3 regions of the Planococcus alkaliphilus genome follow, and region 2 is predicted to be linked to each of the others. Evidence: riboswitches for the same ligand, from Rfam matches in the RefSeq annotation. Region 2 holds a riboswitch; each other region holds the start of a gene.
What was found. Region 2 has a riboswitch for S-adenosylmethionine ahead of AC2EXB_RS06200 (methionine ABC transporter ATP-binding protein). Riboswitches for the same ligand answer to the same signal wherever they lie in the genome.
Positions count from the first base shown of each region.

Region 1 (9,715 bases), 1.8 Mb from region 2:
TCGGACGGTGCTCCAAAAAGTTTCGATAGGCAAAGCCCTCCACTTCGCTCTCACTAAAGTGCTTTTGCAACTCATGGATCAAATTCTGGAATTCCGAAGCATTTTCTAAGTTTTTCATATAGGCATCTATGCCATCAAAGTCCGAACCGATGCCGATATTTTTAACGCCGCCTAAACTGCTGAAATGATCGATGTGTTTAACCAAATCGGCTATTTCTACATCTTTCCCGCCTTCTTTAATGAAGGAAAGGCAGAACACGACATCAATCATGCCATTTTTAGCAAACATCGCTTTTGCTTGGTCGTCGTCTAAATTTCGCGGATGATTGCATAAAGCCCGTGCATTGGAATGGCTGGCGATTGGGTAATCGGCCAGTTCCATGACATCCCAAAACCCTTTAACGGATAAATGGGATACATCCGTAAGAATTCGGTGTTCATTATTCAAACGAACCACTTCTTTGCCGAGAAGCGTCAAACCGCCTCCTCTTGGTTCCCCGGCCCCGTCTGCGCATAAATTGGCATTGTTCCAAGTCAATCCAATCGAAAGCACGCCCAAACGATACAATTGGCGCAGTTTCATCAAGTCATTGCCAAATGCATCGGCCCCTTCTAAAGTCAGGACTGCCCCAATTTCTCCGTCTTTCAGCGAATCGATGTCTTCCCATTTTTTGATATGCTTCATTGCCGGGTTCTTCCCAAGAATTTCTGTATAGAACAAATCTACTTGTTCTAAAGCATGCTGCCACTTTTCATTGTCCGGCAAGTCCGGATACAAAAAGATGGCAAAGAACTGGACGCAAACCCCTCCTGCCTGCAGGCGCTGAAAATTCGTATCCAGTTGATCAGAGCTCGTGAAGTCCAACGGTGTCGTGCCATAAAAAGATCCCCGTTTAGCTAATTGGAGTTTTAGCAAAGCATCGCAATGCGTATCGATAATCTTCATTTATTCATCTCCTTCTTCCAAGCAGGCTTCGATGAACCCTTTAAAAATCTTCATGGAAGCTTCATCTGACGCAATCGCCATATTTTCCGGATGCCACTGGACACCAAGGACAAAACGGTGTTCTGTACTTTCAATCGCTTCAATTACGCCATCGCTTGCCTTGCCGCTGATTAAAAACGAATCAGGAACACGGCGGTTTGCCTGGTGATGGCGGCTGTTCACCGTCAATTTCCGGCTCCCAGTCAAACGGTTCAACAATGAACCTTCCGGCACGTGCACATAATGGGAGCCATGGAATTTTGGTGCTTTTTGTTTATGCTGCAGCAAATCTCCTTCTATTTGGTCAGTGATGTCTTGATACATGTCTCCCCCGACCGCAATATTTAGAATCTGTGCGCCTCGGCAAACCCCCAAAATCGGTTTTCCGAGCTCCAATACTTTTTTCATCAACTGAAGTTCAAAAGCATCGCGGGATGGAATAATGACGCCTAAGTTCGGATGCGGTTCTTCTCCAAACAAGGTAGGATCGATATCGTATCCACCAGCTGCAAACAAGCCGTCAATGTGTTCGGCAATTTGTTCAATTTCTCCCTCACTCCGTAAATGCGGAAGCATGATCGGCAATCCTCCTGCCTGCATAATGGCTTCAGTATCTGCTTGTTCAATTGAATAGTGGTCGTGCCCTAACTCTTTTGATGCGGTAATCCCAATAATCGGTCTCATTCTGTTTCCCCCATTTACTTTATCTGAATATAATAAACATACAGAATAAAAAGCAAAATTGCTAGCTGTTCAAGGAAGTTCTTTATTTACACGTTAAAAAACCATGAAGCATTGAAGATTCTTCATGGTTTCACTTAGCCCGGTATAAGAAGTTCAACTAATTTCCGCTTTCTCCAATGCAAATTTCTTTCCGTGATGATGGGCAGGCAGACGGTCGCCTTTTCCAAATAAGCTATCGCGCAATGTGCTCCCCTCATATTCGGTCCGCACTAAACCGCGCTCCCGTAAAATCGGCACCACCAACTCGATAAAATCTTCGAATGTTCCTGGGGTTATGGCATAGGCGATATTAAAGCCATCCACTCCAGCTTCTTCCACCCATTGCTCCAGAGTATCAGCCACTTGTTCGGCTGAACCGACTGTATAAGCGCTCATACCGCCGATTCCGACAAATTCCTTGATGTCCTCCACTGTCCATCTTTTCTCTGCATCAATTTTGGTGAAGTTTTCCAAAGCCGATTGGATGGAATCATTTTCGATGTATTCCAATTCCTGATCAGGCGCATAGCTCGACAAGTCAATTCCTGTCCATCCGCCGAATAAAGCAAGTGCCCCTTCGTGGCTGATGTGTTTTTTGTACTCTTCGTATTTTGCCCATGCCTCTTCTTCGGTCTTTCCGACAATTGGCGTCAGCATCGTCAAGATTTTCACTTCTTCACGAGAGCGCCCGGCAAGTTCTGCCTGCTTGCGCAATTTATCCACTGAACGTTTTGCCGCTTGAATGGTTGGCGCCCCAATAAAGACACATTCAGCATTCTGCCCTGCAAATTCCACCCCTTTTTTAGAAGCCCCTGCCTGATAGAGAACGGGAGTCCGCTGCGGTGAAGGTTCCGATAAATGAGCGCCCGGCACTTTGTAATAGTTGCCTTCGTGATTGATGTCATGGACTTTTTCAGGGTCTGCATAGATGCTGTTCGCTTTATCCAATACCACTGCATCCTCTTCCCAGCTTCCTTCCCAAAGCTTATAGCAGACTTCCAAATATTCTGCCGCGATATTATAGCGTTCATCGTGTTTTACTTGGTCCTCTAAACCGATATTGAGTGCCGCACTTTTCAAATAGGAAGTGACAATGTTCCATCCGACGCGCCCATTCGTCAAATGGTCCAATGTCGACATTCTGCGGGCAAATGTATAAGGATGTTCATGAGTCGTCGAAGCGGTAACGCCGAAGCCCAAATGTTTTGTCACTGCGGACATCAATGGCACCACTAAAGCAGGATCATTAACCGGAGATTGGGCGCCTTGCCGAACAGCCGCATCTCGTGAACCTTTGTACACATCGTAAGTTCCGAGTACATCCGCCAGGAAAATAGCATCAAAACCGCCGCGCTCCAAAAGCTTTGCCAACTCAATCCAATATTCGCTTGTCTTATAAGTATGAGACCGATCTTCTGGATGTGTCCATAAGCCTGGTGACTGATGGCCTGCACAGTTCATGTCAAAAGCATTCAAGTAGATCCTTTTCTCTGCCAATTGCTTCTCCTCCTTAAAAAATCTTATATTATGCGCTCGTCACCGGCTGCCTTTCGATAATCTCTAAGAAGTATTCCAGCTGCTTTTTCAGCCTCTGCTCAACTTCTGCTTCAATGATTGGCTGATGTGGATTCGTTTTATCAATTTGGCTGTCGACTAGGTAGATGCCTTTTAAACTCTGTCCTTTCAAGTTCGCAAGCAATGGTTTTAACGTATATTCAAGCGCCAATAAGTGAGCAGAACTTCCTCCCGTCATCAACGGCAAAACCGGAGTCGCTTGCAGAACATCTTGCGGCAAGAGATCGATCAATGCTTTCAATACACCTGAATAGGCTGCTTTGTAAACAGGCGATCCGACAATAACTCCCCGTGATTGGTGGAGTAATGTACTGATTTCAGCGATAGCCGGACTGCCGAAGCGCCCTTCGAACAAATCTTCCTGCGGAACGTCCCTCACGGAAATGTGGGCGACTGAAAATCCTTGTTTCTCTAATAATTCACCTAAATGTTTTAACACCAATTCAGATCTGGATTCCTTCGCAGGGCTTCCTGATAAAATCACAATTTCACTCATTTCATTCTCCCTTTCTGTTGAACCGTTTTTTTCAAAAATAAAAAATAGCCCCCTTTTCTCGATATCAAGAAAAGAAGGCTATTAAATCTAATAGGTTCTGTCCTTATCTCTCAAGAAAAAAATCTTCTTGCTGGAGTTAGCACCTTTCTGACAAAGTCAGAGGTTGCTGAAGCGTCAACGGGCCAGTCCCTCGGCTTCTCTGGATAAGTTTATTTAATTAATGCCTATCATAATGCTAGGAATTAAAAGTGTCAAGCATTAAATTTATTATTCTGACTTCTCGTTTTCATATAGAGCCAGATGCCAATTGCACCAAGGAGAACAACAATATAGCCGTACATTGAAATTTGATTGGCTGCCACAAAAGATTTAAAAGCGTCGTAATTCCCATTAAAATAATGGCCGATGCGAAGCATGGCAAAGCACCAAGGATAAATGCCGATGAAAGTCAGCGCTCCATACTTCCCAATTGGAGTCCTGCTCATGCCCGCCAGATAAGAAATGTAATTTCCGATGCCAAATGGACGTGAAATGGCAATGCTCCAAATGCCGTAGCGATGAAATAATATAGAAGCCTTCTTTAATCCTTTATCGAATTTTTTCTGAAAGAAGGTTTGAAGTTTATTGCCCAGGAAATAAGGAATTAAACTTGCGACACTATAGGCCACTGCCAAGCCGGCTGATAACAAGGCAGTGGCTGCAAGGCTATGATTCAACAATCCGCCGTAAGCAATCACAAGGGCCACTCCGGGAAACGGCATAGACGATCCTTCTAAAAACATCACACTGAATAAGCCCAGCATCCCTAAACTTTCAAGAAAAGCCAGTATCCCTTCAACCATACCGCTCACTCTCCAGTCGCTTAATTGCCCACTAAAATCTTTTCGATTTCCCGGTAAATCTCATCCGAGTTCTTCAGGTTCAAAGAACTTTTATAAGCTTTGACGCGTGTTCGAAATCGTTCAATGATTTCTTCATCCGCCAAGGTCTCATTTACAAAATCCATTAGCCGGCGCCCTTCAGGAACCGCAAACACCAGTTTTTCCTCCAGTAAATAAGCCAGATTGATTTCTTCCTGCCCTGGAAGAGCCGCTGGAATGAAAATCGGCAATTCTTTTCTTAGCGCTTCGCTGATAGTGACTCCTCCCGGTTTTGTCACAATAGCATCAGCTTCGTTGTACAACCTATTCATTATCTCCTTTGAAGAAATGTAAGGAATCGCATGGATGGCCGGATGGTTTAAACCGATGATTTTCTGCTGGAGTTTTTTGTTGGTTCCGCAAAGAACTTGAAAGCTCCATTTTTCGGCACTGATTTCTTCATCCAGTTGGTCCAAGACTTCGCTTAGTCCAGTGCTTCCTCCTGAAACTAAAACAGTTAATTGTTTTTTGGAACGATGATCTTTTTGATTGCTGAACTTTTCACTCACCGGTATGCCTGTTACAAAAACGCGGCTTTCGGGAATTCCATCGCTATGGCATAACGTTCCTTTAATCGCTTGGTTTGGTGCAAAATGATAATCGATGCACGCTCTTCCCCATACATCATTCACGAAAAAATCCGTATACACATTCAGGCAAGGGACTTTGCATTTCCCTTGTTTCTTCAGCTTATTGATGAACAGCGAAGGAAATCCATGCGTACAAATGATCAAGTCAGGTTTTTCCCTTTCTAAAATTTCGCTGACTTTTTTCATAAAAAGCCATTCATACGTTCTATGGCTCTTTTCTTTTGGCGATCTGTATGCAAATTGCCGATAAATCCATGCATAAGAGTTAGGCGCTCTCCGGATCCAATTCAAATACGCCTTAACTGTTGCCGATTCGATTTTTGCATTCCATTCACTCAACAAATCAATCTTTTTGCATTCAACTTCCGCTGAATGGCCTCCGATGAATTCACTCATCGCTTCTGCTACTTGATGATGGCCCGAAGGCATACTGTTCAGTAAGGGAAATATCAATACTTTCTTCATATCAAAGCGCCTCCATCCATAACTGACTTTCTTTTTTATCTATCTTTGGAGAACTTAAACGCGGATAGTCTGCTAATGGTCCGCTGTAAACCAGTTCCAAGGACTGGGAACAGAATATATCTCTTGGCATCGTTAAACGCGGAGGCTTCGCAGAAATTCTGATGCCTCCTTCCCTCAGCACTTCCGCTACAAATTGAGAACAGAAAAACGAATTTTCGCATCCAAGCCCGCGTTTTACCACCACTCCGAACAATCCCGTTAAATTATACTTATAACGGTCACGGTCCTGTTCCATAGCAGAAACGAAGTTTTTCATCGCTCCAAACCCCTCAGCATCAACCGAGCATTTGAATACCGCGCATTGCGCTCGCTGAAATAAGTGATTGCCCATTTCTTCTTTTACAAAGCCGCCGTTAAAAGCATTCTCCGCATTTTTCCGTCCAAAACTATAGACTTCGGCCAAGTCAGAACTAAACGCTAACGAAACGTGACTGTAAGGATGGCGCGTATACGTTTTGATCAATTTTGATAAGGATGTTTTCGTGTCTGTAAAAAGAATGTAGACTTCCATTGCCGCATCTCCTCTACTGCTGCCTTCTGCAGCACCGGTTAATAAGTTAACTTAAGTTTAGCTCCACAGAAAAAACGGAGCATCGGGCGCAGGACTTTTCCTTTACAGGACTTGAGACGTAGTTGGATATAAGCCGTTGTTACATTTAGCCAAATAAAAAAAGATGCATTTCTGCATCTCTCGCTTCAGCCTTCCCATTGCACTTTTGTGGAATAAACCAATTTCTCACCGATAAAAATCAAACATTTCGATTCCAGGCAATGGATGCCGATTGAAACTTTGATATTTTCCGTTTCGCCGTCTTCATTTTTTAGCTTTCCGAACAGCCGTGAACCGAATGCAAATCCAATAAATTCATCCTGCAATACTCCATCGACGTAAAGCTTTTGGCTGCCTAAGTTTTTCTCAACCCGTATATTATGCAATTTGTATCGGATTTTCCAAACATCGTACATCTCTTCGCCTCCGCTTCTATTCTTTAAAGACAGTATACCATCAAAAGTTCAGATAACTGAAAACAGCCCGCTTTCACCATCAAGTGAGAACGGGCTGCCATTTCTTATGCTTCTACTTCTGCTTCTTGTTTTCTAATGTCTCTTTTTCCTTCAGTTTCCGCTACATAAACTGCACATGCCGCATCTCCTGAAATATTGATAGCTGTTCTCGTCATATCCAACAAACGGTCAATTCCGATCACTAAGCCGATTCCCGCTACCGGAAGACCCACGCTGCTCAATACCATCGCAAGCATAATGAGGCCAACTCCCGGAACTCCAGCTGTACCGATACTTGCAAGAACCGCCGTCAGAACAACCGTTGCCAGTTCAATAGCCGTCAAATCAATGCCATAAGCTTGAGCGATGAACATTGTCGCCACCCCTTGCATAATCGCGGTGCCATCCATGTTGATGGTGGCGCCAAGCGGCTGTACGAATGAACTGATCGACTTTGGAACGCCCAATTCTTTTTGGGCGACTTCCATCGAAACCGGCAAAGTGGCTGTACTGCTTGACGTACTGAATGCGACTGTCATAGCAGGCGCGAACTTCTTGAAAAACCAAATTGGATTTTTCTTAGCCAAAAAGGCGATGGTCCCGCCATATGTGATGGCCGCATGGATTGCTAATGCTGCCAGTATAACCAGCATGTAAGCTCCCATCGCTTTCATCGCTGAAAATCCTTGCGACCCGACAGCAGTTGCAATCAATGCAAATGTACCGTACGGAGCGAACTTCATCACGAGTCCGACCAAATACATCATCACTTCATTGCCCTGCTCCATCAATTTAAGCAAACCAGAAGTTTTTTCTTTTAACGCCGTTAAAGCCAAACCAACAAATACAGCAAAAACAATAATTTGCAGCATATTGCCTTCCGTCAACGCAGCTAACGGATTGGATGGGATAATATTCAATAAAGTATCGACTACTGATGGTGCTTCTTCAGATTCAAAAGACGCCCCTTCTAAATCAAAATCGCCAGCAAGCCCTGGTTGAATTACTGATGCCAGCGAAAGGCCAATCACGATAGCGATTGTCGTCGTCACTAAAAAATAAGTAATCGTTTTCAAACCGATCCGGCCAAGCTTTGCTGGATCTCCAAGCCCCGCTGTTCCAAGTACAATAGAAAAGAAAACAAGCGGCACAACGAGCATATTGATCAAGCTCAAAAATAATTGTCCAACAGGAACAAATACGTATGTATTTAAAGTCTCAAATGATCCGGGTGCAAACAAATTGATAAGCAAACCAACAATTGCCCCTAAGACCAATCCAGTTAACACTTTCACAGTTAAACTCTTTTTTTTCATTCATCATCTTCCTTTTTTTAAGATTAGGCTTTAGTTTACCCGAAAACGAAATAATTTTACAGTAAAATATCATTACACTTTAATAAAAATAGCGTATATTTATGTAATGATTCGTGAAAACTGGTATAGTAACGGTGTTACCTTTTCCATAATACCCTTGATTTATCTCAGTTAATCTTTAAATAGAGAACTTTTTATCCTTATTGCTAAATCTGTATGAATATACATTAAAATTCAATTTTAACTATACAAATATAGCTTTGTTTTTATTACTTTTATAATTTGCAGAAAAAAACAGGCCATTTCTACACAAAAACAGGCGCCAATTCTTAAATCCTTATTTAAATTCAAAAGTTTAGCCAGAGAAAAACGAAAAAAAAACCGTATCCGCTAAAAATAGCTGGATACGGTTTTTACGTTTATTTTACCTATTTTTCACGGCAACAGCATCACTTTCCCAATGCTTTTCCTGCTCTCAATATGGGCGTGCGCTTTTGAAGCTTCAGCTAACGGATAGCGTTTCGAAATCGGGATGTTCAATTCTCCTTGCAGCAATAATTCCACAATGGCCGCAGCGCCTTCCTGTAAAAATTCAGGGCGCTCTTTTCGGTAAGTTCCCGTACTGTATCCGAGTACCGAGCGGCAGCTGGAATGGAGGTCTGTCGTTTTGACAATGCCCGCTATAGAACCTTCGTTGGCGTGGCCAAAACTTACGATCCTGCCGAATGGCGCTAAGCATTCCAGGCTCTTTTCAAAATTGCGTCCCGCTATCGTATCTAAGATTACATCTGCCCCTTTGCCATCCGTTATGTTGTTTACTCGCTCTGTAAAATTTTCAGTCGAATAATTGATGACGTGGTCTGCGCCAAAACTTTTTGCGGCCGCTATTTTTTCATCACTGCCAACTGTCCCGATAATTTGGGCCGCACCAAAAATTTTGGCCAGTTGAATTGCAGTCGAACCGATGCCTCCAGCGGACGCGTGAATAAGGATCGTCTCTCCCTGCATGAGATGTGCCATTTTCTTAATGACGTTATAAGCAGTAATCCCGATTGTCAGGGCAGCGGCCGCTGTTTCCATTTCCAATTCGTCCGGAACCTTGAAAGTAAGGGCTTCATCCGCTGCTACGTATTCTGCATAGGTGCCTTCTTTTGGAAACGCCATGACGCGCTGGCCCACTTGAAAATGGGTTACCGCTTCCCCTATTTCAATGATTTCTCCCGCACAATCGAGTCCGGGAATAAACGCTGAACCTGCTTCAACTCCATGATATTGGCCTTGGCGCGCTTTTATATCAGCAAAGTTCACACTTATGGCGTGAACCCGGATCAATACTTGGTTTGAAGCAATTAGCGGCTTGCCAATTTCCTGAAGCGCCAACACTTCAGGTGGCCCAAATTCGTTCACTACTATAGCTTTCATTCGATAACGCCGCCTTTACTAATTAAAATATCAACATACACGCTCCAATGACCAAGCCTCCATAAATCAAAGCAATCATCGTATAGCCCATGATGTCGCGGATCTTCAGCCCAGCGATTGCCAACAGCGGAATTGCCCAGAATGGTTGGATCATATTT
Region 1 is NZ_CM168060.1:3,103,930-3,113,644, forward strand. Features, by position in the region: gene AC2EXB_RS16165 (dipeptidase) at 1-946, opposite strand, end outside; gene AC2EXB_RS16170 (gamma-glutamyl-gamma-aminobutyrate hydrolase family protein) at 947-1,669, opposite strand; gene AC2EXB_RS16175 (LLM class flavin-dependent oxidoreductase) at 1,823-3,205, opposite strand; gene ssuE (NADPH-dependent FMN reductase) at 3,234-3,779, opposite strand; SAM riboswitch class I at 3,880-3,989, opposite strand; gene AC2EXB_RS16185 (DedA family protein) at 4,031-4,621, opposite strand; gene AC2EXB_RS16190 (MGDG synthase family glycosyltransferase) at 4,642-5,754, opposite strand; gene AC2EXB_RS16195 (hypothetical protein) at 5,756-6,325, opposite strand; gene AC2EXB_RS16200 (hypothetical protein) at 6,511-6,780, opposite strand; gene AC2EXB_RS16205 (dicarboxylate/amino acid:cation symporter) at 6,885-8,135, opposite strand; gene AC2EXB_RS16210 (quinone oxidoreductase family protein) at 8,571-9,557, opposite strand; gene AC2EXB_RS16215 (short-chain fatty acid transporter) at 9,580-9,715, opposite strand, start outside.
Region 1: another riboswitch for S-adenosylmethionine. It lies ahead of ssuE (NADPH-dependent FMN reductase); the one in region 2 lies ahead of AC2EXB_RS06200 (methionine ABC transporter ATP-binding protein).

Region 2 (9,715 bases):
AAAAGCGAAAAAAGGCTCTCTCGCAACAGTGCGCCCGGATGATTTCGGGGCACTCGTTGTCAGAGAAGCAATGAACCGGGCTGGATACGATGGCCCGATCGATGATTTAATCATGGGCTGCGCCATGCCGGAAGCAGAGCAAGGCATGAACATTGCCCGCAATATCGGAGCACTGGCCGGCCTTCCGGATACGACTCCTGCGGTAACGATCAACCGCTTCTGTTCTTCAGGCCTTCAGTCTATCGCCTATGCGGCAGAACGGATTATGGTTGGATCTGCTGAAGCGATTATTGCAGGCGGCGTCGAGTCAATGAGCATGGTGCCGATGATGGGCAATGTCTTGCGTCCGAATGCGAAGCTTGCTGAAACCGCTCCTCAATACTATATGAGCATGGGGCATACAGCTGAGCAAGTAGCAACACAATACGGCGTGAGCCGAGCTGATCAGGATGCTTTTGCGGTCCGTTCCCACGAAAAAGCTGCAGCTGCTATTGAAAAAGGCCATTTCGTAGAAGAAATCGTGCCGGTCGAAGTGACAAAGCGATTCGTGGATGAAAACAATAAATACCAGGAAAAATCCTTTATGTTCGAAATGGATGAAGGTGTTCGCCACGGCACGACTGTGCAGACACTCGATAAATTGCGCGCAGCCTTTTCTGCACGCGGCACCGTAACGGCTGGGAACTCTTCCCAAACATCAGACGGCGCAGGCGCACTTCTGGTAATGGACCGCGAAAAAGCGGAATCTTTAGGATTGAAGCCGATTGCGAAATTCCGTTCCTTTGCAACAGGCGGCGTACCGCCGGAAGTCATGGGGATCGGCCCAGTTGTCGCGATTCCAAAAGCATTGAAACTGGCTGGACTATCCATCGAAGATATCGATGTATGGGAATTGAACGAAGCATTCGCTTCCCAATCGCTTGGTGTAATCCGCGAGCTTGGGCTTGATATCGACAAAGTAAACTTTAACGGCGGTGCGATTGCACTTGGCCATCCGCTCGGCGCTACAGGTTCCATTTTGACTTTGCGCATGATGAGTGAACTCAAGCGCCAAGGAAAACAGTTCGGCGTTGTCACCATGTGCATCGGCGGCGGAATGGGCGCAGCAGGCGTCTTTGAAATGCTATAAAAATTTTCCGTTCAATATAGATAACTAAAACTTAGGAGGAATAAAAAATGGCAGAGTCAAAAACTTTAATTAAAGGCGGCAGTTTTTTAATCGAAGATGCAGATTTATCACGGGTATTCACACCGGAAGATTTTACAGAAGAGCATAAAATGATCGCGAAAACGACTGAGGATTATGTGAGCAACGAAGTCATGCCAGTGGTCGAAAAATTGGAAAACCACGAATTTGAGCATTCGGTGCGTTTATTGAAATCAGCAGGCGACCTTGGGTTGCTTGGAGCCGATGTTCCGGAACAATACGGTGGACTGGGCCTCGATAAAATCGCATCTGCATTGATCGCAGAGAAAATGTCGAAAGCCGGCGGATTCTCGATCACTCACGGTGCCCACGTAGGGATCGGCTCATTGCCGATCGTTCTTTTCGGCAACGAAGAACAAAAACAGAAATACTTGCCGCGCCTTGCGACGGGTGAAATGATCGCAGCTTATGCCTTGACTGAGCCGAGCTCAGGATCCGACGCTTTAGGTGCAAAAACGGTAGCAAAACTTAACGAAGCAGGCACGCATTTCGTCTTGAACGGCGAGAAGCAATGGATCACAAACGCAGGGTTTGCCGATGTATTCGTGGTTTATGCGAAAATTGACGGAGATAAATTCTCTGCATTCATCGTAGAGCGCGAATTCCAAGGCGTATCGGTTGGACCGGAAGAAAAGAAAATGGGGATTAAATCTTCTTCCACTCGTACATTGATCTTAGAAGACGCAGAAGTGCCGGTTGAAAACTTGCTGGGCGAGGCAGGACGCGGACACATCATCGCTTTCAACATCTTGAACATCGGCCGCTACAAATTGGGAGTCGGCACGATCGGAGCTTCAAAACGTGCAATGGAATTAACGATTCCTTACACAAACCAGCGCCAACAATTCAAAACGCCGATTTCTTCATTCAACTTAACGCGTGAAAAATTGGCAACAATGGCTTCTCATCTGTATGCGGTGGAAAGTTCCGTTTACCGCACAGTTGGATTGTTCGAAGACCGCATGAGCGGATTCACGGATGAAGAGCATGCGGACGGGAAATTGGTTGCAAATGCAATTGCCGAATTTGCAGTAGAATGCTCGATGAATAAATTCTTCGGTACAGAGACATTGGATTACATCGTCGATGAAGGCGTGCAATTGCATGGCGGATACGGCTTCATGCAGGAATACGAAATTGAGCGCATCTACCGCGATTCACGCATCAACCGTATTTTCGAAGGAACAAACGAAATCAACCGCTTGCTTGTACCGGGAACATTGATCCGTAAAGCGGTCAAAGGCGAACTTCCATTGCTTCAGCATGCACAGCAATTACAGGAAGAACTATTGATGATGATGCCGGAAGAAATCGGCACTGAAGCTTTGGCTCAAGAAAAATACTTGGTGAAAAATGCGAAGAAAATCGCTTTGCTTGCAGCGGGTCTTGCAGCACAAACTTACGGCACGAAACTTGAAAGCGAGCAGGAAGTGCTTGTCAATATCGCTGACATCGTGAGCAATGTCTTCGCGATGGAATCTGTAGTGCTTCGTACAGAAAAAGCGATTGCTGCTTCAGGCGAAGAAAAAGCCCAGCAAAAATTGCTTTACACACAAATCTATTGCCAAGAAGCATTTGATAAAATTGAAAAAGACGCAAAAGAAACATTATTGGCTGCGATTGACGGAGACAACCAGCGCATGATGCTGTCAGCGCTCCGCAAACTGACGCGTTCAACTCCTTACAATGTAATCGAGAAAAAACGCCAAGCAGCGGTTAAATTGATCGAAGTTGAAAAATACGTAGTGTGATTTTGAAAAGCGCGGCTTCCGAGCCGCGCTTTTTTTACGTCGACCAGCAGCCTTTATTTTGGTAAGCTTGTGGAAAAGGAGGTTTCTGCATGATTACTTATTACGCTTATCCGAAATGTACGACGTGCCGCAAAGCCAAGAAATGGCTGGAGCAGAATGAAGTGGAATTCAACGAGATCCACATCGCTGAAAATCCGCCATCAAAAGAAGAACTAAGAAAGATTTATGAAAGCAGCGGCATGGAATTGAAGAAATTCTTCAATACAAGCGGCATGATCTACCGTTCGCTTGGATTGAAAGATAAACTGTCTTCAATGTCCGAAGATGAACAGCTGGAACTGCTTGCATCTGACGGCATGTTGATCAAACGTCCGCTCGCTTTTGACGGGCAGAAAACAACGCTCGGATTCAAAGAAGCGGATTATCAAAATGCTTGGCTATAAAGCATTTGAAATCTTGTATTTCAATGGGGTTTATGTCAAACTGAAATTGAGTTAATTACATATCTGGAGGGATTTCGATGAGTACACCACAAGAACTTCGTTATTCAAAAGAACATGAATGGGTAAAAGTAGAAGGCGGCACTGCCCGCATTGGCATTACGCATTTTGCACAAGCTGAACTTGGCGATATCGTTTTTGTTGAGCTTCCGCAAGTCGGCGACGAAATTAAAAAAGACGAGCCATTTGGCAGCGTTGAATCAGTTAAGACGGTATCAGAGCTATATGCACCAATCAGCGGCCGTGTAATCGAAGTGAATGCTGAACTCGAGGACAACCCTGAACATGTGAACGAGTCTCCATACGAACAAGCATGGATGGTGGTAATCGAATCCCCGAACGAAGCTGAAATTGGCGAATTGATGACTGCAGACCAATACAAAGAAATGACAAACGAGTAAAATCAAAGCGCCTTTTTGGGCGCTTTTTTCATCTCCAGATTTTCCACTATAAGCAGGATTCTAGAACAAATCGAGCAATCGTTTTATAATAAGAGTATTAACTCTTGCTTATAAGGCTTTAACTAGTTGAGGCAGCTATCTATTTCCAGTGAGGTGTAGTCTTATGGAAAAGGTGATCGTGGTAGAAGGGCGCAGTGATAAAACCAGAATTGCACCGCTCATTGCAGAACCCGTGACGATTCTTTGCACAAATGGTACAGTAAGTGCGTCAAGGCTTGAAGAGTTGCTGCTGCCTTATGAGGATCTGGATATCATCATTTTGGTGGATGCGGATAAATCCGGTGAGCAGCTGCGGAAATTGGTCAAAAGGGAATTCCCTGAAGCGCGGCATTTCTATATCAATCGAAGCTATAAGGAAGTGGCAGCGACGCCGATCCGGATTTTGCTTGATGTGCTGATCTCAGCGAATGTTCAAGTCAATAAGCTAGTAACTGAGGGATGAACAAGATGAATGAATGGACACATAAAGAGTGGCTGAAAGAAAAAAATACGCATGAATCAGCCGCTTATTATTTATATACGCCCATGTGCGGCACCTGCCAGGTTGCTTCTAAGATGATGGATGTCGTCAAAGAACTGGTCCCGAATGTCCGCTTGGGCAAAGCGAATTTAAATTATGTACAGGAAATTGCTTCTTTGTATCAAGTCGAAAGCGTGCCATGCCTGCTGATTACAGAGAACGGCCAGTTGAAAGAAAAGATCTATGCTTTTCATTCAGTGCCTTTTTTGTATGAAAAGTTAAAAACTGTTGACGAATAAATCCCTGCATGGTAAATTGAATTTCTGAATACTAATTAAATATCGTAACTCTTATTAAGAGTGGTGGAGGGAAGTGCCCTATGAAGCCCGGCAACCGTCATGAAAATGAAATGGTGCCAAATCACACAAAGTCTGACTTTGGAAGATGAGAGAACGGTTATCGTGTCATTACACGTTCACCCTTCTGCTCAATTCTGCGCAGAAGGGTTTTTTATTTTGGGGTAGGAGTTGTAAATAATGATTGTATTGAAAAAATTATCGAAGGTCTTCGATACAGGAAAAGGTTCTCTTACCGCCGTTGATCATGTGGACTTGTCCATTGGAGCCGGTGAAATTTTCGGCATTATCGGCTATAGCGGCGCCGGAAAAAGTACCTTGATCCGGTTATTGAACGGTTTGGAAAAACCGTCCGATGGATCGGTTGTCATCAATGGCCAAAACATTACGGCAATAAAAGGCAATGATCTTCGCAAAGCACGGCAGAAAGTCAGTATGATTTTCCAGCATTTTAACTTGCTATGGTCGCGTACCGTCAAGGAGAATATCGAATTTCCGCTTGAAATTGCCGGTGTGCCTAAAAGCAAGCGAGATGCGCGCGTATTGGAACTGGTCGAATTGGTTGGCTTAAAAGGAAGAGAAAATGCATATCCTTCACAGCTATCAGGCGGCCAGAAACAGCGGGTTGGCATCGCACGGGCATTGGCAAACGAACCGGAAGTGCTGCTTTGCGATGAAGCGACATCGGCACTTGATCCGCAGACGACAGACTCGATTCTTGAATTGCTGGTCGATATCAATAAACGGCTCGGGCTAACGATTGTGTTGATTACCCATGAGATGCACGTCATCCGGAAAATCTGCCACCGGGTTGCCGTCATGGAAGGCGGACGCGTAGTAGAGCTTGGCGATGTGCTGAACGTCTTCCAATCTCCGAAAGAAGAAATCACGAAGCGTTTTGTAGCTCAAGTAACCGACACGGAAGATTCCCAGGAAACGATCAAGAATTTGCGGAAGCTATATCCGACTGGGGAATTGGTGAAATTGGTCTTTGTAGGCGACCAAACCGAACAGCCGATTTTGACACAGCTGATCCGCAAGTATCCAGTGGATGTCAATATTGTGCAAGGGAATATCGCGCATACGCAACGCGGAGCCTATGGAACCTTAATCTTACAGATGAAAGGTTCTGCCCAGGAAATCAGTGAGGCGCTCACTTATTTGAATGCAGAAAGCGTTCAAACGGAGGTGATGTCAAATGATTGAGTCCTTATTCCCGAACGTTGATTGGGAGAACATGTGGGAAGCGACACTTGAAACGCTCTACATGACAGCGATGTCTACGTTTTTCACTTTTGTCATTGGGCTGGTTCTCGGAATTGTATTATTTTTGACAGCGCCTAAACAATTATGGGCAAATAGCATCGTCAATTGGTTGACTGGAGCTTTCGTCAATATTTTCCGCTCTATTCCTTTTATCATCTTAATCATCTTATTGATCCCGTTCACGAAATTCCTGATCGGTACAATCCGTGGGCCGAACGCAGCTCTGCCTGCCTTGATCATCGGGGCAGCGCCGTTTTATGCGCGGATGGTGTTGATCGCGTTAAAAGAAATTGATAAAGGCGTTATCGAAGCTGCACGTTCAATGGGAGCGACCACTTGGACGATTATCCGCAAAGTGCTTTTGCCGGAGTCTAAGCCGGCGTTGCTATCAGGAATTACGGTAACAGCCATTGCCCTTGTCGGGTATACGGCAATGGCTGGAATTATTGGTGCAGGCGGACTGGGAACTTTGGCTTTTCTTGATGGATTCCAGCGAAGCCGCGAAGACGTCACGTTAATGGCGACGATTTTAATATTGGTCATTGTATTTGCGATTCAATTTATCGGCGACTGGATGACCACTCGCTCAGATAAGCGTTAATAGAAAAACATTATAGAAAAAAGGGAGATCACACACATGAAGAAACTTGTAGCAGGAACATTATTATCCGTATTGGCACTGGCTGGGTGCGGGAGCGACAACGGCGGGTCAAGCGAAGAAGAGTCAAGCACATTAAAAGTCGGAGCGTCTAACGTGCCGCACGCGGAGATTTTAGAAAAAGCCAAACCGCTTCTTGAAGAGCAAGGCATTGAATTGGAAATTGAAACTTATCAAGATTATATCTTGCCGAACCAGGATTTGGATTCAGAAGAAATCGATGCGAACTATTTCCAGCATATTCCGTACCTGGAATCTCAAATCGAAGAATTCGGTTATGATTTTGAAAATGCAGGCGGCATCCACATCGAGCCGATCGGCGTTTATTCTCAAAAATATGCTTCATTAGATGAATTGCCGGACGGCGCGACGATTTTAATGAGCAACTCGGTTGCTGACCACGGACGAATTCTTTCACTTCTTGAAGCGGAAGGTTTAATCACTTTAGCGGAAGGCATTGACAAGACGGTTGCCGAAGTGAGCGATGTTGTGGAAAACCCGAAAAATCTTGAATTTGATGCAAACTATGAAGCTGCTTTGATGGTTCAGCTATATGAATCAGGGGAAGGCGACGCTTTATTGATCAACTCAAACTATGCAATCGATGCAGGCTTGAATCCGTTAGAAGATTCCATTGCACTTGAAAGCTCTGAGTCGCCTTACGTAAACGTAATTGCCGTAAGAGCTGGCGATGAAGACAGTGAAAACGTCCAAGCGCTTGTTGAAGCATTGAAATCAGAAGAAATCCAAGATTTCATCCTTGAAGAGTGGGGCGGGGCAGTCGTACCGGTCGACTGATCAACGATAAAGAGAAGGTCCAAGTAAAATTGGACCTTCTTTTTTTATTGCATAAAATTTAGATGTTAAATCAATTGAAACTTGTTTGTGGAATAATGAAAATATTACGAGAATACACTAATGGGTTACAATTATTTGCTTCCTGTGCTATTTTTAAATAATAAAATATACATTTGTTCATCTAGGGAGGACAATCGCATGAAGTTCAAATTCGGCTTATTGCCCCGGATTATTCTGGCAATTGCATTAGGCGTTCTAATCGGCTCTTTTGCGCCTGAATGGATGGCGCGCATTTTTGCGACATTCACTACGGTGTTCGGAAATTTTCTTAACTTTGTCGTGCCGTTAATTATTCTTGGTTTTATCGCACCTGGAATTGCTAAGCTCGGGAAAGGATCTGGGAAACTGCTGGGCCTTGCGACGGGTTTTGCCTATGCTTCGACTATTGTGGCAGGAATTTTGGCCTTCTTTGCGGCAACTGCCATTTTGCCGAACTTTATGGATAAAGGTTCGATGAATGGCATTGACGATCCTGCAAAATCCTTGGCCACTTCTTTCATTGATATGCCAATGGAACCGGTATTCGGCGTCATGACTGCTTTGATTTTGGCATTCTTGCTTGGAATCGGAATGGCTTCGACGGGCAGCAAAACGATGCTTTCGTTTTTTGAAGAATTTCAATCGATTATTGAAAAAGTCATTTCTTATGTCATTATTCCATTGCTGCCATTCCACATCTTCGGCATCTTTGCGAATATGGCATACGGGGGAGCGGTAGCGAAGATTCTTTCGCTCTTTGCTGTCGTATTCGTTATGATTGTCATTCTGCACTGGGTGATGCTGTCAGTTCAGTATTCAGCAGCTGGTGCATTAACTAAGAAAAACCCTTTGTTCCTATTGAAAACTATGCTTCCTGCCTATTTTACGGCACTTGGCACACAGTCTTCTGCAGCAACGATTCCGGTTACAGTGAAGCAAGCACGAAAGACTGGTGCAAATGAACGGGTAGTTGATTTCGCTGTGCCCTTATTTGCAACAATCCATTTGTCTGGGAGCACGATCACGCTTGTTTCTTGTGCAATCGGCGTTCTATTTATCACGGGGCAAGATCCCTCGTTCTCTGATTTCTTGCCATTCATCTTTATGCTTGGCGTTACCATGATTGCTGCTCCCGGCGTACCTGGGGGAGCTGTTATGGCCGCGCTCGGTTTGCTTGAAGTGATGCTTGGTTTCGATCCAACAATGATTGCATTGATGATTGCGCTGTATATGGCGCAGGATAGTTTTGGAACTGCAACGAATGTAACGGGCGACGGCGCTTTAGCGATTATCGTAGACCGTTTTGACAATGGCAAAAAAGTTTAGAATACATGCGTAATTCGATCTATTCCGGCTATTCCCCCAACTATATACTCCTTCATATCGCGTATGCTATTATATGGAAGGATTATTATACTAAGGGGGAAACAACATGAAGAAATTACTTGCAATCGGATTCTCAGCTGCTTTATTTTTAGGGGCGTGCAGCGATGATACAGCATCAGATGAAAAAGCTTCAACTGATAAAGAAACAGAAGAAACAGCTCAACAAAATACAGATGTAAAACAGGATATGATGAAATTCTATCTTTCCATTTCAAAAACGATCAACGCTGTTGATGCGGACTTGAATGCTTACGAAACAGCTCAAGCGGAAGAAACACTTCCAGAAGGTGCAGATCTTCAAACAATGAAAGATGCAGCGAAAACTTCAGCAGAAGAAGCGGCGAAAGCTGTGGAAGGAATCGAAATTCCAGCTGAACTAGAAGAGCAGCAAGCAGACATTGAAACATCATTTGCATCAATTAAAGAAGCATATGATATGAAAGCGGAAGAATTGACTAAAGAAGCGCCTTCTTTTGAAGCGGCTAACGCAAAATTCATGGAAGCTGATGAAAAACTTAACGCTTTATTAGAAGAGCAAGGGCTAATTCCTTCAAGCCTTCTTAATGAAGTATCTCAATAATAACTTTGAAGACCCAGCTTTGGCTGGGTCTTTTGTTTTACGTATTTTTTATCCGACAATGGGGCTAATTTCAGGAAACTTCGTTTAAATGGGTTTTTACTGGAAAGCAATGGGTATAATAAGAGTGAAACAAAATCAGAGAGGAATGGTTCATTATCGATTCACACGGAATTGAACATACCGAAAAGATGGAACAGGCGTTTAGAGATGTACACGGATTTGGTATCGACGAATATCAAAACGACACTGACAA
Region 2 is NZ_CM168060.1:1,198,893-1,208,607, forward strand. Features, by position in the region: gene AC2EXB_RS06170 (acetyl-CoA C-acetyltransferase) at 1-1,129, shown strand, start outside; gene AC2EXB_RS06175 (acyl-CoA dehydrogenase family protein) at 1,177-2,958, shown strand; gene AC2EXB_RS06180 (arsenate reductase family protein) at 3,048-3,401, shown strand; gene gcvH (glycine cleavage system protein GcvH) at 3,479-3,859, shown strand; gene AC2EXB_RS06190 (ribonuclease M5) at 4,023-4,361, shown strand; gene AC2EXB_RS06195 (thioredoxin family protein) at 4,367-4,678, shown strand; SAM riboswitch class I at 4,727-4,830, shown strand; gene AC2EXB_RS06200 (methionine ABC transporter ATP-binding protein) at 4,916-5,941, shown strand; gene AC2EXB_RS06205 (methionine ABC transporter permease) at 5,934-6,602, shown strand; gene AC2EXB_RS06210 (MetQ/NlpA family ABC transporter substrate-binding protein) at 6,639-7,457, shown strand; gene AC2EXB_RS06215 (dicarboxylate/amino acid:cation symporter) at 7,656-8,822, shown strand; gene AC2EXB_RS06220 (hypothetical protein) at 8,929-9,462, shown strand; gene AC2EXB_RS06225 (YuzK family famiily protein) at 9,651-9,715, shown strand, end outside.

Region 3 (9,715 bases), 400 kb from region 2:
GGTCCGGGATTGTGGATTTCGGAGAAGATGATTCGAACTTCTATCTGTACAATAGCAGTTTGTCCGCATATATATTGCCGAAAAAAGATCTGCAGGACGCAGAGGCTTTAAGAAAGCTGATCCATGAGAAAGTGAAAAAAACAGCTTGATACATAAACAAACCCGCACCAGCCTATTGCTGGTGCGGGTTTGTTCGTTTTATCCTTTCGGCAATACGAGCTTTCGGTAAAGATGGACGGTGAAGAAATAATAACTGCCGTAGATTGCCAGGAAAATGAGCAAGGAAATCCACAACCGGTAATACGGATCGATGATGACGAACGTGAACATCCGCATGCCGACGAATACGTGGAGCAGGCCAAGCAAGGCAGGAAATAAAAAGACGATGAAGATTTCTTTTGAGATGGATGCTTCCAAGGCTTTCTTTCGGACCCCGAGTTTTCGGAGGCTGTCATAGCGGCGGATGTCGCTGTTTGCCCCTGAGAGGATTTTGAACATCAAGATGCTCGCCATCATGGTCAAGAAGGCAAGGCCGAGGAAGAAGCCCATGAAAAACGTGCCGCTTGCAAATGCATATTGGCTTTCGAAATTCGAATACTTGCTGGAAAGCGATTCGTACTCAAGGTCCAACGGGATATACAGCCTCGATTCTTCCTGCAACTGCAGCCGGTCCAGTGTTTGCCATTCTTCAATATAGCGAGAAAACTTTTCGCTTTTTGCAAGGACAATCGTTATTTCTTCTGCATCAATTTGTTCGAATGCTTCCGCTGAAACAAGCCGGTGCATCCCTAAAGTGGAGAAGGCGGGATTGATCGTCTCAAGGGCGGTTGTCCAATCATCTCCAAGATTCTGGTAGCCTCCTTCATCGATTTCAAGATTTTCAGGAAGCGGATCAGGACGCTTTGTTTTATAGCTGATCCAATCGACGATCCAAGGCGGATTGGCCTCAAGCTCGTCCTGGACGTAATAAACAAATTCTTCGTCCATTTTAAAACGATAAGAAAGCCGTTCTTCTAACGGAATCGTCTTCAACACCTCTTCTTCTGCATCCCCAGGATTGTAAAGGGCTGCATCGTATAGCCGCTCTTCATCAGCGGATAACAAGGCATTATTTTTAAAAGCGAAACCGCCCGCAATGGCGCCAGCCGACAAAGCGATCAGCATAGCTATCGTTGCAAGCACCCATTTCAATTCATTCAGACGGAAACTGAGCTGGGCGAATGTGAACGCGTTGAGCCCTTTGAAATTCAAGGCTTTATTGCGCTTCCATTTTCGGACGATGATTGGCACTAGTGATATGAACAGCAGATACGTGCCGATCGTTGTCGCTGTCGGAGCAAGGAAGAGCCCGATAAACCGGAGGATTTCCATAAAGAAAAGAGCGATATAGCCGACACCTAAAAAGACAATTCCAGCAAAGATCATCAAAGCCGAATGTTTAGGCTTTGACGGCAATAGGTCGTTTTTTACATCCGCTTTCAGCAAATCATTGATCGATGCTTTCGCAAGCTTCCGGTTGTTAATGAAAGAAACTGCATAAGCGACAGTTAAAAAGTAGACGATTGTCCAAAAGGCAGCCGGCCAGTAGAAAACTTTGAAAGCAGTGAATTCAACATTCAATTGGGCTGCTAAAAGACTGGATACAAGCCAGGAAAGAAGCGAGCCGAAGAGAATGCCAATTCCGAGGGTTACTGCTGCAATCATCATTGTTTCAAGCAGGAAAACTTGCTTAATTTGCTTTTTCTTGGCGCCGATCAGTTCATACATGCCGAATTCTTTTTTCCTTAATGAAAGAAGGAATGCATTTGTGTAAAAGAGATAGAAAAAAGTGATCACGGATAAGAGAACAATGCCGACGATGAACACCAACTGAATGTGGTTGATGACCGAATTGCCGGTGATGAATTCTTTGTTTAAACCTAAAGTCAGGAACATATAAAAAACCGCGATGGAGACAATGAGTCCGGTAAATAGGATGAAATAATCGCGCTGTTTCCGCTTTAGGCCTTCAAGCGATAATTTTAAGATCATCTTGCACCACCTGCGGCAGCACGCTCGTCCGTGCCAGCAAGCACTGCCAAGATTTCTTTATAGAACTGTTCGCGGTTGCTTGCGGCATGGATTTCCTTATCGATTTTTCCATCCTTGATGAATAGGAGGCGACTGCAATAGCTTGCGCTGAGCGGATCGTGCGTCACCATTAAGACAGAGACTTTTTGTTTTTTGTTCAAATCGCTTAAGGTTTCCATCAAAATAGCTGCATTTCTCGAATCCAAGGCGCCGGTCGGTTCATCAGCGAGAAGCAAGGCTGGGTTATGGACAAGTGCACGCGCGATAGCTGTCCGCTGTTTTTGCCCGCCTGAAATTTCTGCAGGGAATTTCTCCAGAATGTCGTTGATTCCAAGGAGAGACGAAACTTGTTGGACCGTGGCTGTTATTTTAGGGACCGCTGTATTCCGGAAAGAAAGCGGCAAGGCAATATTTTCAAAGACGCTCATATTTTCGAGCAAATTGAAATCTTGGAAGATGAAGCCGAGCTGTTGGGACCGGAAATCGGACAGTTCTTCTTCATTCATTGCGGAAAGGGAAGTTCCACCGATTGTGATTTCGCCTTCAGTGACGGGATCCAAAGTCGCGATCGTATTCAGCAAGGTCGTTTTGCCGGAACCGGAAGGGCCCATGATGCCGATGAATTCTCCTTTTTCCATGATGAAAGATAGGTTGCGGATGGCAGTATAGGCATTTGCCCCTTTTTTTCCATATACTTTTGAAATGTTTTTCGCGGTTAAAATGGCCGTCATATGAATTCCTCCATTCATTGTTAACACTTACTATAACGAGGAAAAGTGAAGAAATTCCGTAGGGAAAAATGAAGGATTTCTTAAGAAACAGCTATGATTTTAAAAAATTCATTGTTTGTCGTTACAATTGCCCTTGTTTGGGGAATATAAAATTTAAGTGCCATAAGCACCATAAAATTATTCAGTCGTTAGTTGATCGAAGTTCAGACTCTAAAAAGCAAGGAGTACATAGAATGAAGAAAAAACAACAAGATATTGAGATACCGTTTCTACTAGCTCTTATTCCACTCGTTACGATGATAGCCATTATGGCGGTCACGATTATTTTATTTTAAGGCAGTCCGCATATTCCGCTGGCTGCGGGCAGTGTCGTTGCCGCATTTATCGCTTGGCGGCTCGGCTATAAATGGAAGACGATTGAACAAGGCGCTTATAAAGGCATTCGTTTGGCGCTTCCGGCAGTATTGATCATCATCGTGGTGGGAATGATCATTGCTTCATGGATTGGCGGCGGTGTGATTGCTACGATGATTTACTATGGACTTCGAATCATTACTCCATCCCTCTTTTTAGTGACAATCTGCCTTATTTGCGGTGTCGTCGCTTTTGCCATCGGGAGCTCATGGTCAACAATGGGCACGATCGGAGTTGCCGGCATGGGAATTGGCATGAGTATGGGAATCGCGCCTGCCATGGTAGCGGGGGCGGTTATTTCGGGTGCTTATTTTGGCGATAAAATGTCGCCGTTGTCGGATACGACCAATATGGCGGCAGGTGTGACAGGGACGAATCTGTTTGAACATATTAAACATATGACGTATACGACGATTCCAGGACTTGTTCTGGCTTTGATCGTCTACTTTGTGCTTGGCCGGCAGTTCGGCGGAGCGGATGTGGATGAAGAAAATATTCAAGGCATCTTAACCGCGCTCAACAGCAATTTCATTATTTCACCATGGCTAATGTTGGTGCCGGTTGCGATTGCTGTACTTGTTATCATGAAAGTGCCAGCACTTCCTGCGTTGATAGTTGGGGTAGTTTTAGGTTTTCTTTGTGAGATTTTCGTTCAAGGCGGAAATGTCGGAAATGCAATCAATGCGCTTCATGATGGTTATGTGATGTCATCCGGCAATGAAATGGTGGATGAACTGTTTAACCGCGGCGGCATCGAATCGATGATGTTCACCGTCTCATTGGTTATTTTCGCCATGGTATTTGGCGGCATATTGGAACATACGGGAATGCTGCAAAGCAATTGTAAAACAGATATTGAAAGTCGCGAAGTCGGCAGGCAGCTTGATTGCGGCAACCATTGTTTCCGCGTTTTTCACGAACGCGACTGCATCTGAGCAGTACATATCTATTCTTTTACCCGGCAGAATGTATGCAAAAGCCTATCAGGATAAAGGGCTGCATCCGAAGAATTTGTCGCGTGCCCTTGAAGACGGAGATACAGAACTTCACCATTGTTTGTGCGGCTTATATTGACTCTCGTAATTGGCATTAAGGAAAGAAACGTAGCAGCAAGCAACTATTAATTTTGCCCACTATTCGATTTGGCAGGAGGGTGCATTGGCTTATGAATTATCAAGAATTGGTTGAAAAAGAGGCATATCATCTTACTTTTCAAGGGTTTGAACAGACAAAGGGAGCAAGCAAATTATTAACTGTTTGTTTCGGTGGAAGTCCTCACGAAACAGAGTTGCTCATCGGGAATCCGCAGACTTTGGAACGCTGGCAAATCAGTTTTTCTTCCTTTGCATTCTATTCGGCAACGTTTGAAGATTTTACTGTAGTCAAGGAACATGAAGTGTATCAAGGATATGCGTTTCGGATCTATGAGAAGTCGGATTTGATGGATCGGTTAAGAACGGATGCAAACTTAGAGGTGCAAGAGAGGAATAGAGGGAAAATCTACCGGCATTATTCATTTGCCTGTATGGAACATCAGGTTGATGTGGTGTCTTGTGATGAACCCAGTACAAAAATGCTCTGTTCTTATTCCAATTAAAACAGCCGAGCTCTCCGCTTTAATGGACGAGTTCGGCTGTTTTTATGAATTAAGCTCTTTTCAGCAAGACCTTTTGCAGAAATTTCTTTGTCCGTTCTTCTGTAGGGGCTGTGAAAATATCTTCGGGCTTTCCTTGTTCGACAATGTGCCCCTCTGCGATAAATACGACGCGATCCGAAACTTCTCGTGCAAAATCCATCTCATGCGTTACGATAACCATGGTTTGTCCTTCTAAGGCGAGCTCCTGGATGACCGTCAACACTTCGCCAACAAGTTCAGGATCTAGTGCAGAAGTCGGTTCATCAAATAATAGGAGATCCGGTTTCAGTGCGAGAATCCGGGCAATCGCCGCCCGTTGCTTTTGGCCGCCCGACAATTGTTCCGGATACTGGTTTTTATGTTCCAATAGTCCAACTTTTTCCAGCAATCCTTCTGCTTCACGCACCAATTCCTGCTTGTTCCGTTTTTGCACGACAAGCGGTGCTTCAATAATGTTGTCAATCACGGTTTTATGCGGAAATAAATGAAAATGCTGAAAGACCATACCAGAAAATTGGCGAACATCAACTTTTTGCTTTTTACTTGGTGTTTTCCCAGTGAATGAAACATGGACATCATTGATTTGAAGTGAACCGCCTGAAGGCGTTTCTAAGAGATTCAGGCATCTCAGTAAGGTTGTTTTGCCAGAACCGGATGGGCCAATGATGCTGACAACTTCGCCTTTTTTTATTTCCAATGAAATGGATTTCAGGACTTCTACCTGTTTGAATTGCTTGCTTAAATTTTCAACTTTGATCAATTTGGGAACCTCCTATCAGGCAGTGACATAGCGGTTTGCTTTTTTCTCTAAATAATCTTGAAGCAAGGTGACAAGGATGCAAATGGACCAGTAAATGAGTGCCACGAGAATATATAAGGTTAGGCTTTCATAAGTTTGCCCGACCACCACTTTGGCGCGGTAGAACATTTCAGAAACAGTGATGACCATCGCTAGCGAAGTTCCTTTGATGATATCCATGAAAGTGCTCGATAGCGGAGGCAAAGCAATACGAGTCGCCTGCGGCAGAATGATGCGCGTCATGGTTTGCCAATAGCTCATCCGAAGCGTCTCAGCAGCTTCCCATTGTCCTTTCGATACAGAAGAAATGGCAGAACGGATAATTTCGGCCGTATAGGCAGAAAAATGAATACTGATGCCGATAATGGCAGCAGTAAGCGGCTGCATTTCAATGCCGATCATGGGAAAGCCGAAATACAGGATAAACAGCATCACCAAAAGCGGAGTGCCCCGCATAAAGGAGATGAAAAGCCGGGCTGGGAGAGACAGTCCGATAAAGCGGTTCATTCGGGCAAGAGCTACAAATAAACCGAGGATCAAAGCAAATACTAGGCTGACCAGTGCAATCAAAATGGTTTGCCAAGCTCCTTCCAGAATAAAAGGAAGAGAATCAATTGCGATTTCTACATTAAAAAGATATTCCCATTTAAAGTCGGCCATTGGAAGACTCCTTTACTTAGTATCTAGAAAAGAGGAATCCGAGGATTCCTCAAAAAATTTTTATTCTTCTTCAAGCGGCTGTGTTACATCAGCACCAAGAAATTTAGTTGAAATTTCTTTCAATGTGCCATCAGCAAGAAGCTCCTCAATAGCACCGTCAAGTTTTTCTTTCAGCTCCGGGCTATCTTTCGGCATTACGATAGCACTGCTGCTGAATGAGAATCTAACATCTTCAGCCAGTTTCAATCCCGGTTTATCAAATTGTTCAAGTGAGCGCAACAAGACAAGATAGTCATTTAGCGTAGCATCGACGCGGCCGCTGACGATTTCTGGAAGCACCGTGTCAGAGCCTGTGTAGACAATCACTTCAGCCCCTTGTTCTTGAGCAAATTTTGAGTAATTGCTTGTCGCGGACCCCCCGACTTTTTTGCCTTTCAAATCTTCTACTGATTCAATGCCGGAGTTGTCACTTTCACGGACAATGGCTGAACCATATGAATGCTTGACTGGAATCGTGAAATCAAATATCTCTTTGCGTTCGTCGGTAATCGAAAAATCATTCGCGGCAATATCAATTTGGCCATTGCGAAGAGCTGGCAGCAATCCGTCAAATTCCATTTCTTTGAATTCAACTTCCAATCCAAGCTTTTCTCCTAAGGCACGAGCAAGTTCTACATCATATCCTGTTAATTCTTTTGTTTCTTCATCGTGATATGTAATCGGGTAGTAAAGCCCTTCTGTGCCGACAACGATTTTGCCTGCTTCTTCAATTCGATCCCAAGTGTTCTGTTCCTTGTTTTCTGTTGAAGCATTCACTTCATTTGAAGATTCATTGCTGCTGCATGCGGTTAGAAATAAACCGATTACTGTAATTGCGACGAGCCATAAAAGCTGTTTGGTCTTTTTCATGTCTTTGCACCTTCCTTTTCTATTGGTTTACTTGGTTTTAAGTTAATAGAATTGTCCAGATATGAGGGCAAACAAAAAGCCTCTTCTATAAGAAGAGGCAGGCATGCGAAATCACATTGATATTCTGCTCTTCTTATCTCTCAAGCTAATCAAAGCTTGTTGGATTTGGCACAGTGCTCTAAAGTGAGCCCGCTGCCGAGGTTTCGTAGGGCCAATCCCTCCACCTCTCATGATAAGAACAAATTGCTATTAAACTATGTTGACAACTGTATCATCATTATATTTTACCGTCAACACAAAATTCTGATAAATCTCATCTTATTTTTTATTAGAAGTTGTTAAACGTTCAACGATCCCCTGAATCCCCTAGCGGCATAATACGAATCCGCTCCGTTATGATACAGAAACACTTGCCCGTAGCGGAAATCACAGAAAAGGGCGCCGCCGCGATTTCTGATTTCAGCAGGAGTCTGCACCCAGCTCGATGTCTTCATATCGAATTTCCCTAACGACTGCAGCTTTCGGTATTGTTCTTCTGTCAGCAATTCAATGCCCATGTCCGCCGCCATGCCGACCGCGTTGTTTTCAGGCTTGTTTTTCTTGCGCGATTCCAATGCTTCCGGGTCATAGCAAATGCTTCTTCGGCCAGTCGGGCTTTCTGCGGAGCAATCGAAGAAAATGAATTCATCCGCTGCAGCATCATAATCCACAACATCCGGTTCGCCGCCAGTCCGTTCCATTTCATGGAGCGACCATAATTTGTCTTCATTCGCTTCCAGTTTGTCCTGGATTTTGGCCCATTCGAAATTTTCGTGGCGGGTGATGTTTTTCTCGAACCGCTCTTTTAACGTGTTGAGAAATGCTTCGCGTTGTTCGGGTGATAATTGCTTGCTCATGCTAATTCCTCCTTTAATGGATCTTGCTATTGTTGGTTTTAGTATATAAGAAAGCAGCAGGGTTTTGGAGAGGTGCATCTATTTTATTTTCAGTAGAGGATTGTCTGGAGCTTTTGCAGAATAAAAGAAGCAGGAAAGCAGATCGTTTTTCATTCAGTAAATTGAAGGAGGAGTGTATGTGAATATCTTGATCCTTGGAGGGACCCGTTTTTTGGGGAGATTTCTGACCGAGGCGGCTCTCAGCAGCGGCCATGAAGTGACCTTATTAAATAGAGGAAAAGCGAATCCGGATTTGTTTCCAGAAGTGGAAAAGTTGACCGGCGACCGGTACGGGGATTTACAAGCGTTGAGAGGGCGGAGATGGGACGCCGTTATTGACACATCCGGCTATCTTCCATGGTCCGTTCAGGAATCTGCGGAACTGCTGGCAAAATCCGTAGGACATTACACATTCATTTCAAGCGCATCGGTTTACATCGATTTAGAATCTCCGGGGATAAATGAAGAACACGCAGTCGGCCGGCTTTCAGCGGAAAAGCTGGGAGAATTGAAAACAAAAGAGGCGGAAGCTGCCATCAATGAACATTACGGTGAGTTGAAATTTTTGTGTGAGCAAGAAGTGGAACGTGCGTTTCCGGAAGGTGCCCTGAATATCCGGCCGGGACTTATCGTCGGGCCTCATGATTTTACGGACCGTTTTACGTACTGGGTTAACCGCGTAGCAAAAGGCGGTGAGGTGTTGGCGCCGGGGCGGCGAGACAAGGAAATCCAGTTTATCGACGTCCGGGATTTGGCAGAATGGATCCTCCGGCTGGTCGAAGAACAACGGACAGGCACATTTAATGCGACCGGCCCCGACTCCACACTGACGATGGAGAAATTCTTGGAGGAATGTAAGACCACCCTTAAGAGTGATGCGGATTTTGTTTGGGTGGATGAGCAATTCCTGTTGGGCCACAAAGTGGAAGGGTGGTCCGAATTGCCGCTGTGGATTCCAGACAGTATGTACATGAATGGCTTTCTTGGAGTGGATATCCAAAAAGCTTTACAGGCCGGATTAAGGTTCCGCCCGCTCACTGAGACCATTCGCGCCATCCGCGAATGGGAAATGACAAGGGAAACGGCTGAACGAAAAGCGGGGATGGATCCGGAAAAAGAGCAAGCCGTGCTGCAGGACTGGCAGCAGCGTGCGCTGTAATAGGAAAAAAACGAGTTTCCACGGGATGAAATTTATCCAGTGGAAACTCGTTTTTAATTTATTACAGTTTAATCGGTATGCGTTTTGTCAGCATGCGGGTAGCTATGATCAATACGGCAATCAAAAGGAGCGAACCGATCACGGACATCAGCAAGCTTGCTTCAGTTGGAATGTACGGAATCCAAGGAATGATGGTGCTTAAGCCTGCTTCTCCCCAGAAGAATCCATTCAAGCTGAGGGCCACAATCGCGAGCCCGACAAACCCGAGTCCAATCAGCCAATTAAAGCGGTAATAGCCGATGCCGATCAGCCAGCCGACCAAATAATAAGTGAACACGTTCAGGAAGAAGACCCCGATGGCAGAAAACCAGCCGCTTGTCCGTTCGAAAATGGTCAGGCTAT
Region 3 is NZ_CM168060.1:800,434-810,148, forward strand. Features, by position in the region: gene AC2EXB_RS04170 (YcxB family protein) at 1-149, shown strand, start outside; gene AC2EXB_RS04175 (FtsX-like permease family protein) at 199-2,031, opposite strand; gene AC2EXB_RS04180 (ABC transporter ATP-binding protein) at 2,028-2,801, opposite strand; partial or broken gene nhaC (Na+/H+ antiporter NhaC) at 3,035-4,256, shown strand; gene AC2EXB_RS04190 (hypothetical protein) at 4,381-4,812, shown strand; gene AC2EXB_RS04195 (amino acid ABC transporter ATP-binding protein) at 4,862-5,611, opposite strand; gene AC2EXB_RS04200 (amino acid ABC transporter permease) at 5,627-6,310, opposite strand; gene AC2EXB_RS04205 (transporter substrate-binding domain-containing protein) at 6,371-7,219, opposite strand; SAM riboswitch class I at 7,350-7,458, opposite strand; gene AC2EXB_RS04210 (DUF4256 domain-containing protein) at 7,558-8,115, opposite strand; gene AC2EXB_RS04215 (NAD-dependent epimerase/dehydratase family protein) at 8,294-9,313, shown strand; gene AC2EXB_RS04220 (hypothetical protein) at 9,375-9,715, opposite strand, start outside.
Region 3: another riboswitch for S-adenosylmethionine. It lies ahead of AC2EXB_RS04205 (transporter substrate-binding domain-containing protein); the one in region 2 lies ahead of AC2EXB_RS06200 (methionine ABC transporter ATP-binding protein).